3 regions of the Paenibacillus sp. JT22N7 genome follow, and region 2 is predicted to be linked to each of the others. Evidence: riboswitches for the same ligand, from Rfam matches in the RefSeq annotation. Region 2 holds a riboswitch; each other region holds the start of a gene.
What was found. A riboswitch is a leader RNA that binds a small molecule or an ion and turns the genes downstream of it on or off. The one in region 2 is predicted to bind cyclic di-AMP.
Positions count from the first base shown of each region.

Region 1 (3,207 bases), on a different contig from region 2:
AGCTTTCAAATCAACGATGGCATGCGGCTGCGGTAGGTGGATTTGCTTATCAGGCAGATGGGCAAGCTCCGGCAGCCAGCGTCTAATGTAAGTGCCGCTCGGATCATGTGTTGCGGACTGCGTGGCCGGATTCATAATGCGAAAATATGGCGCGGCGTCGTAGCCGAGCGACGAGCTCCAAAGCCAGCCGCCTCGGTTCAGTGTATGATCATAATCGGCCAGCTGGCGGCGGAAATACTGCTCGCCCAGCGTAAATGGGCATAACAGATTTTTCGTCAAAAACATGGCGGTAACCATCCGCAGCCGATTCGGCATTTCCCCCGTTTCATTTAGCTGCTTCATAGCGGCGTCAATAACAGGAATGCCCGTTTTTCCTTCGCTCCATGCCTCGAAATGCTGATCGCTTAGCGCAGATAAATCAAGCTTCTGCTCATATCGGTAGAAGTCCTCATTGTATTTTCCTTGATATAGAAAAAAATCCCGCCATGCCAGCTGTCTAATCCACGCCTCGGCTCCAAACTGCTGCTGCGCCGCTTCGTAGGCTTGCCGTGCTGACAGCGCTCCCGTATTCAAATAACGCGCCAAATGGCTCGTATGGTCGTCCGCAAACTGGTCGCGGCCGCCTTCATAGCCAGACAGGCGTTGATTTAGAAATTGCTCCAACACCTCGGCTGCATGGCTCGCGTGGGATTGGCCGCGCCCGGCTGAGTCATCTATCTGCCGAAAGGCTGCCGCAGCCAGATGCTCCCGCGGAAGACTGAAGCGCTCTGCCATGCTGGCATCTATATTTTTCAGCGTATTAAGCTGCTGCAGTGTTGTCTCGCCCGCAGGGGAATAGTGGCTCTGCATAAAGGATGCCATATGCGGTAAAACGGCGTAAATACCTTGTAAGGCTCACTGCGCCGAGAAAACGTATGGAGCTCCTCCAAATCGGCCAGCGGCGCATCGTCGAGCGTCATCCAGCGGCGTCCCGCTGCGCGTACAACCTGCTGCATAGCGTGGTCGCGTGCCCTTGCATAAGGCGTTGCCAGAAAACAGCAAAGCCGCAAGCTATTTGTCCGAAGACAAACAACTGCGGCTTTGCTGATTGAGACAGCAGCTTTTCGTTATGTAAGCGAAAAAAGCGTGGCCTGGCTCTATTGCTCGCTTGCGTACTTGTCGTAAGCGTCTTGGCTCATAACGCGTGTAGCTGATACGTAACGATCAGCATAATAAGACTCGCTAAGTTTGCTAATAATAACGCCTCTGCTCGAGGAAGCATGTGCAAACTTTCCATCGCCTACGTAAATACCAACGTGGGAGATGCCTTTGCCGCTCGTGTTGAAGAATACGAGATCGCCAGCGATCAGGTCACTCTTCTTCACTTCACTGCCATCGTTCGATTGGGCTTGGGAAGTACGGGAAAGATCGATGCCCATTTTGTCGAAAACATACTTCGTAAAACCGGAGCAGTCGAAGCCTTTCGTAGTCGTTCCGCCGCTTTGGTACGGTGTGCCGATCAGATCAGCGATAACACCATCCATCTTCGAACTCGCGAACACGCTGCCTGCTTGGAAAGCAAGCATTAATACAAGACCAACGAGTAGTGCAGTAACCTTCTTCAAAATTTGAAACTCCTTCCGGTGCCGACGAGGTTAGCTGTGGGGTTCGGTTGTGAAGGTTCCCTATGATTTCCAAGACACTTGAATCAAGCCGTCCAAGCATCGAAATCAATTCACCCAAAGTGGTTCCCCCGTATTTCTATACCTTTGCGGTATAAAAAATTAGGCTGGTTTAATTTTGCTCTGCGCTAATAATTCGTTTTTTTCATGTGATTTCCTTCTATATGAATGAATTTCTAATAATTCTCATGTAACCTTTTGGCTCAATTTTGCGTTAAAACAAGTTTCTTGCCTAATAAATGTTCGATCTATCGCCGTTCTTGGGCAAAAAAACATTTTGTCAGTTTATATGAGAAATAGGCAGCTAATATGCTATGAATCGTGTGAATAGGCAAGAATTATAGCGTAAAATGAAGATTTAGAGAGTTTGAGCTAGGTCGCCATATAGGCTGGGAAGTAAATGGAGGCTTTACCTGCAGGTGCAGGATAACGGCAAAAAACCGATTTCGGCCTTTTGGCCGCAATCGGTTTTTTTATGAGAAGGGCTTTAGAAAAATGAGAATACTAAATGAGAATTAGGTGGGGTTGCCCTCATTTTTCTAAGGGTCTCAGCTCTGCTTTGATTGCAGGCAATCGTATTGGGCAGCGAGCGTCCATACTTTTAACAAGGTGCGCGGCAGATGATAGGCTTGATGCATGATGAGTGCCAGCATGCCTGCCCAAGCATAGGAAAGCCCAGACACAGCGAGCGAAGCGGCAACAGCCAGCAGCCACATCAGCAGAGAGAGGCCGGCATAAGGGAAAAGATTTCGGAGCGCATGGCTGAGCCAGCGCAAGGAGCCCGTGCCGGAGGCGGCGCCGAACTGCATAGCGAGCAGCAGCAGGTGAACGAGGAAGCTCCATAGCAGCCAGCCGCCAAAGCCCGGCAGCGTGCCTTGCAGCAGCTCGCCCAGCGAATGGCCCTCCATAAGCAGCTTGAAGGCGCGAGGCAGCAGGAACCAGCCGGGTGCGAAAATAAGCAGCGTGCGCAGCCAATAGAGCAGCGTCACGGGCTTCCAAGCTTTGCGAATGCCTTGAAGAAACTGTGTTTCACCTGTTTCGCCCATATGATGCAGCGAGTAGAGCAGCCCCGCATTGAACAGCGGCGTCAGCAGCATGCGGGCAGCGAACAAGCCGCCCAGAAGCCACAAATAAGGATTGATCAAATCCGTCTTCGTCAATTGAAACTGGGCCTCGCTGAAGAACAGCGACACGGCCGAGTCAGACGGATGCTGGAGCGGAAAGCGCCGCAGCAGCGGCAGTACAGTCATATCAACAAAACGGTAAAGGAAAAGTCCCCATAATAGCTGGTAAAGGAATAACAGAATGACGATATAGAAATGGCGGATAGCGAGCCGCCAGCCTTGCTTCATATGCTGCTTCATTTTTCAACCTCCTCTCTACCAGCCTACGGATCCGAGCAAGCCTTCGATGAGCTTCGTCAGGCCGAGGCTCCATCGAATGCGCGACTGCTCGGGCACTTCTGCGCGCATAAAATTGTTAATATGCTTGTTGTCCAGCACATTGCTGTTTTTCGGGTCAACCGCCACCCAGGCAAGCGGAGCAG
Region 1 is NZ_JBXENY010000014.1:90,094-93,300, reverse strand. Features, by position in the region: gene AC50Y5_RS29375 (FAD-binding domain-containing protein) at 1-849, opposite strand, end outside; gene AC50Y5_RS29370 (cryptochrome/DNA photolyase family protein) at 792-995, opposite strand; gene AC50Y5_RS29365 (C40 family peptidase) at 1,137-1,607, opposite strand; cyclic di-AMP (ydaO/yuaA leader) riboswitch at 1,609-1,780, opposite strand; gene AC50Y5_RS29360 (hypothetical protein) at 2,210-3,025, opposite strand; gene AC50Y5_RS29355 (M1 family metallopeptidase) at 3,041-3,207, opposite strand, start outside.
Region 1: linked by a shared signal. The riboswitch ahead of AC50Y5_RS29365 (C40 family peptidase) and the one ahead of AC50Y5_RS00815 (hypothetical protein) in region 2 are both predicted to bind cyclic di-AMP.

Region 2 (3,207 bases):
GACTTCATGTTCGCTTGCAGCATGTATCCCGGAGATGAGGCTTTTCTGGAAAATGTGCGTCTGGAGGCGGAGGAAAACGTTCGGCGTCTGCGCAATCACCCATGTATCGCCATATGGTGCGGCAACAATGAAATCGATACGGCCTGGTCGCATTATGATGAAAATATGGGCTGGGGCTGGAAGCGCGACTATACGCCTGAGCAGCGCGAGCAGCTGTGGGCTGATTATGAGGCGATTTTCCACCGGATATTGCCGCAGGCGGTCGCGGGGCTTGGCAATGGTATTGCGTATTGGCCTTCTTCACCGATGCGGGGGCTGACGGGAGACGGTGAGCAGCATGCTTTCAACTTGTCGAAGAGCGGCGATATTCACTATTGGGGCGTCTGGCATAACGTAGAGCCTTTTGAAAAATACAACGTCCACGTCGGCCGATTCATGAGCGAATACGGCTTCCAATCGTTTCCTGAGCTGCAAACGGTGCAGCAGTATGCGGAAGAAGCGGACATGGCCATTGAATCGGAGGTAATGCTGGCGCATCAGAAAAACGCGCGCGGCAACCAGTTGATCAAGGAATATATGGATATGTATTTGCGCCAGCCGAAGGATTTCCCGGCATTTCTTTATTTGAGCCAGGTTTTGCAGGCGGAAGCGATGAAGACAGCGATTGAAGCCCATCGGCGGAAAAAGCCATTTTGCATGGGGTCCCTGTATTGGCAAATGAACGATTGCTGGCCTGTCGCCTCATGGGCGGGAATGGACTATTACGGGCGCTGGAAGGCGCTGCAATATTATGCGGCACGCAGCTTCCGCGACATCATGCTGTCGTTTGACTGCGCGAGCAGCGGCCGCGTCGATTGTTATGTATTGTCAGATCAAAATGAACCTTTCATCGGCGAGCTTGCGCTTGAGCTGCGTTCATTCACGGGCGAGGTGCTGAAGCAGTTTGCCGTTCCGGTATCGCTTCAGCCAAACAACGGCCATATCGCCTGCTCCTTAGAGCTGGAAGCGCTGCTTTCCGAAGGCATTCAGCCAGGTGAAGTCGTTCTTGTGGCGAAGCTAAAGCAGGGTGGACTGCTCGTGGAGGAAAAGGAGCATTATTTCAGGCCGATGAATGAGCTTGAGCTTGCGGCTCCGGCCATAAAGATCAGCGAGGTTCAAGGCAGCGGCGGCACCGCTTATGTGCTGGAGACGGATACGCTGGCCAAGCAGGTTCGACTTTCTGCGTCGATCGAAGGTGTTTTCAGCGACAACTATTTCGATCTGCTGCCGAACGAACCGCGTACGATTACGTTTTACGCGCGAAATCCGCAAGGAGATCAGGCTTTCAGCGCTGCGTCGCCGGGCGAGCTGAATGTCCATTCGATGACCGATTTTATTTAAAATATAGGAAAGTATATGATTTTCCCATCCTTTCTCTATATTTCTCGGACTGAAACGCGCCGCGCCGCCAGAGGACGGCGAAAGCCGTTTCACTTTGAAAGGACAAGCAGCCGATAGAAAAAAAGGAACCTTTCCTGCCAGCTGAAACATGGCGGGGAAGGTTCCTTTGCATTATGGTGACCCAAAATAGGCTAAAAAATTGAAAGGTAGAATAAGGAGCGGCTAAGTAAAATAGGTTCCTCAGAAGCGTTGTCGTCCGGTTCAATGTCTGCGGTCCAGCTTTTGAGATGATGAATCGCATGATCGAATAGGTTGTACACACTGTGATGATCGGCTTGCTCGCTCCGAAGCGATCGTCCTGTAATAGACAAGGTGCCGATAAAGCTGCTCAGCGCGCTGCACCACAGGCCCCAATCGTTAGGGCGCTCCATCTCGTCGACAAATGTTTCGCCAAAGCCAATGCCTTTGTCCGTCGTTACCCGCAAGCAGGCACGGTTTCCGGCGGCGTCTACATTGAGTGCTGGAATGACAAACAGCTCAATGCGTTTGACCGTAAGCTTCATTGCGTGCTTCGCCTTAGGCGGAGCGTCCGGCGCATGAAGGACAATCATATTCATCTCTCCTCACGTTCGCTTACGGAGTTAGCTGTCGGATTCGGGCCAGTGAGCTGCCCTACCAGTGCGCGATGCACCGGATTCACCCCTTGCGATTCAAGCTTTCGCTTCAACCACGTTGTTGGTTCCCCCGCTTTTTCAATTGAAAAATTAAGCGATTTAATATTAGAGTGCTAGAATTCGGCTAGGGATATATATTAAACCGTTATTCCTCAATTGTAAACCTTTTAGTAGTAAATAAAATAAATAGTACTGCTGCCTTATAGGCAAACGGGCGCTGCCGTCATTTGGTGGCAGCGCCCGTTTGCCATAGAAATAGCTGCGGATTTATCAGAAAACACCTATTTGTAGACTGACCGCTCATGTATACGTTGTTGTGAGCTAGTGCATTGGGAAAATCCAGCCAACCCATAGAGCAAGAAGAGTGAGGGTAAACAGCAGCACAGGCGGAATGATGACAAGCGTTACTTTGACATAATCCATCCAACTGATTTTTACTTTGGATTTCTGCACAAGATTCATCCAAATGAGTGAGGCTAGCGTGCCTATCGGTAAAATGAGTGAGCCAATATCGCTCCCAATGACGCTGGCGAGGTAGGCGATTTTGAGGGTAAGCGGGTCGAGGTTCATTTCAGTAAGCGTGATCGTGCCGATCATGAGTGCGGGATGATTGTTGACGAGTGTAGACATGGCGGAGACGAGCCCTCCGATTAAAATGCTTGCATTCATCAGGCTGCCAGTAACGAGCGGCTCGAACACCTGAACGAGTCCTTGCGTCAGGCCAATGTTGTGCAGGCCATAAATAATGATATACATGGCGAAGGCGAATATGAGTATATGCCAGGGGATTTTACGCAAAATGTCGTTCGGTGGCATTTTCAGGTAAATCCAGCGCCAACAAAGGAGCAGCAAGGAGCCGAAAACAGCGACCCACTCAACGGGGATGTGCAAATAGGATGCAGCAAATAAGCTGAGCCGAACGGAGAAGACGAAAAGCAGAATCGATTTCATAAAGCGGCTGCTGTATTTGGGCTGTGCAGGCTTGCTTCCGGCAGGAGTGAGTAAAGGATGGTAGCCAGAGTGAATAGGGACGATTGAAATCGTATGGGGTACTTCCCGGGGAAGCTGATGGTAAAAGTAGAGGAACAGCAGCAAGGTGAGCAGCAGCAGACCTAGTGTAGCGGGGATAAACATCATGACGGTATGCATGTAC
Region 2 is NZ_JBXENY010000001.1:184,054-187,260, forward strand. Features, by position in the region: gene AC50Y5_RS00810 (beta-mannosidase) at 1-1,380, shown strand, start outside; gene AC50Y5_RS00815 (hypothetical protein) at 1,572-1,991, opposite strand; cyclic di-AMP (ydaO/yuaA leader) riboswitch at 1,996-2,161, opposite strand; gene AC50Y5_RS00820 (arsenic transporter) at 2,376-3,207, opposite strand, start outside.

Region 3 (3,207 bases), on a different contig from region 2:
TCTATAAATACATCATGTTGGATAAACCGGATATTGGCCTCTTTAATGAAGTAAGACAACAATTTGCAGCGATCGGGTTGAACCCGGATTACCATATGGAAATTGATTTTCCATTTGATCAACCGTATGATGTGTATCAGCCTGATACGAAAAAAGGCGGAAAAGAAGAAAAGACGCCGATTTTGTTAATGGATAGCTACGAGGCTGTCAGTGAAATTTCCACGAAATCTGACATCATTCGTTCCATTACTGGACTTCATCAGGGCCAGTCCCATTTGTATTATCCGGAAGAGAAGCTGCGCGCTGCCGCTGATCAATTAAGCGATAAAGTACGAATGTTATTTAAAATATAGGAAAGTATATGATTTTGCCATACTTTCTCTATATTTCTCGGACTGAAACGCGCCGCCAAAGGACGGCTTTCGACCGTTTCACCATAGACTATAATATAGAAGGAGCTTGCTCAATTATGATTTCTTTATTCGACACACACACCCATTTGGACTCCCCGCATTTTGACGAAGACCGCGAAGCTGTTATCGAAAGAGCGCGTGCGGCAGGGGTGGATTTAATGGTTAATATTGGATTCAATCGGGAAACGATTCCAACAACACTTGCGCTGGCAGAAAAATATGATTTTATATATGCAGCAGTTGGCTGGCACCCCGTTGACAGCATCGATATGCTGCCGGAGGATCTGGGATGGATTGAAGAGCTTTGCTCTCATCCTAAAGTGGTAGCCATTGGCGAAATCGGACTGGATTACCATTGGGATACGTCCCCAAAAGACGTCCAGCATCGCGTATTTCGCGAGCAAATTCGCTTAGCCAAGAAGTTGAAAAAACCAATTATTATTCATAATCGCGATGCCCATGAGGATATTGTCAAGCTGCTGAAGGAGGAAAATGCTTCTGAGGTTGGCGGCATTATGCATTGCTTTTCCGGCAGTCCAGAAACGGCTCAAAAATGCCTCGATATGAACTTCTATATATCGTTCGGGGGACCGCTTACATTCAAAAATGCAAGGGTGCCAAAAGAGGTGCTTGCGATGGTTCCGAGTGACCGAATTTTGATCGAAACGGATGCCCCATATTTGACCCCTCATCCATTCCGAGGGAAACGAAATGAGACGTCTTATGTGTCGCTCGTTGCGGAAGCCGCAGCAGAAATATTAGGAAAATCGGTGGCCGAAATCGCCAATTTAACGACCGAAAACGGTAAAAAATGTTTCGGAATTGTGTAAAAACGGCTATAAAAACGAGAATAAGTGACCTTTACGGCGATAAAACTAATTTTTCATGCTGAAATAGACTCTCTTTTCCGTAAATATCCTAAAATTTCGCTTAAATCGGTTTTTATCTGATCTTTACAATTAGGCTCCGATGAAGGTATGATTCATTTCAGAGCTTTAAATTTTTGTATTGGATTTCCAGTTTGCGCTTAATCTTCGAACTTTGGAGAGCGGGGGAACCATGCACGATGCTGTGAGGAATTTGCGGATCACATTGCACGCGCACCTGAATTTCTTCTAGGGGTGAATTTGGCGGGGATTGCCATGAGCATTCTTCCGACGATAGGGCAGCTCTCTTGCCCGAACCCGACAGCTAACCTCGTAAGCGTTTATAGAGAGTGATCAACCTCGTGCATCCACCATTCCTGAATAGTCTATTTTGACGTTCCCGGGAAGCCACGAAACAGATCCTCTGTCGACGGGCTTTCTTTTTATTTTTGAATATTGGGTAAACCGTCGTCATAGGGTAAATCTAGGAGGTTGCAGAGGAAATATACTGGAGCGTGCTAGAAGCACGCCAATATACTATAGTCGCGTCAATGGTATCATGCGTAATTCGACGGCGGGGCTATGAAGGAGGACCGATGAAGTGGGCATTATTCAATCAAGTGAGACCCATGGGAAACGATCATCCAGCATGTCTTTCGCATTGCGATGGAAGCGTGAAAACTTGCGTTTGATTCTTTTGAGTACTACGATCTCAATCGCTATGACTTTCATGTTTTTGGTGTTGTTGTACGGATCGGCTGACAAAAGCGTATCCGTAGTAGTGAATGGACAAGAAACCGTTGTTTCAACGAAACAATGGGTCCTGCAACGCCTACTGGATGAACAAGCTATTACAATTGGCCCGCATGACGAGGTATCTGTACCTCTGAATACGGCAGTAAAGGATGGGGACCGCTTTGAAATTAAGCATGCGGTACCGCTACTTGTAAAAGCTGATGGCAAAACATCAACGGTGTACACGACAGAGAAAACCGTGCAGGCAGCGATAAAGAAATTAAATATTCCTGTTGAAGATGATGATAAAGTATTACCTTCGCTTGGCTCGGGCGTCAGCGCGGATATGACCGTAACAGTCATTCGCGTCGATACGAAGCTAGGCAAGTCGTCCAGCCCAACACCGTTCACCATTGTGAAGAAGGAAGATCCGAACCTGGAAGTAGGCAAGGAGAAGGTTGTGCAGACGGGCAAAGAAGGCGTCGTAACGATCAAAATTGAGAAGCAGTTTGAAGATGGCGTACTTGTCTCCAAGAAAGTGGTAGACAAGGTAGTCGAAACGGTTGCGGTCAATCAGGTCGTTGCAGTCGGTACGAAAAAGCCGGAGCCTAAAGTTACTGTGCTGTCGACAGCGACAACCAGCAACAATGTAACGGTAGACGGCACAACGCTCACATCCAAAAAAGTGCTCAGCAACGTCACATTGACGGCCTATTCAGCTGGCTTAGCATCAACGGGCAAGAGCGAAGGGCACCCGGACTACGGAATTACGGCCTCTGGCGCTAAAGTATCGGAAGGACGGACAATTGCCGTTGACCCGGATATCATTCCACTCGGTTGGTGGGTGTATATCGAGGGCATTGGTTTCCGCCGTGCTGAAGATACCGGAAGTGCGATCAAGGGCAATAAGATCGATGTTTATTTTGACAGTGAGAAGCAAGCTAATAAATTTGGTAAGAAAAAAGGATTTACCGTTTATGTGATTGGTCCTAACAAGCCATCGCTTAGCTAATTAGTGGCAGTTCTTTATGGATTGTGCTCTAGTTTATCGCAATCATAAGCTAAATATGACAGGATGCGGAAGAGGCCTTGCCTCTTCTTTTTGTTTGCGTCAGATTCGCTTGAATGGCCAATTGGGGTTATAATAAAACAGACGTGAATGAGCGGGTTGTTGTTGCAGCAATCGCCCATTT
Region 3 is NZ_JBXENY010000017.1:10,124-13,330, forward strand. Features, by position in the region: gene AC50Y5_RS31050 (HD domain-containing protein) at 1-353, shown strand, start outside; gene AC50Y5_RS31055 (TatD family hydrolase) at 470-1,243, shown strand; cyclic di-AMP (ydaO/yuaA leader) riboswitch at 1,428-1,635, shown strand; gene AC50Y5_RS31060 (resuscitation-promoting factor) at 1,881-3,026, shown strand.
Region 3: linked by a shared signal. The riboswitch ahead of AC50Y5_RS31060 (resuscitation-promoting factor) and the one ahead of AC50Y5_RS00815 (hypothetical protein) in region 2 are both predicted to bind cyclic di-AMP.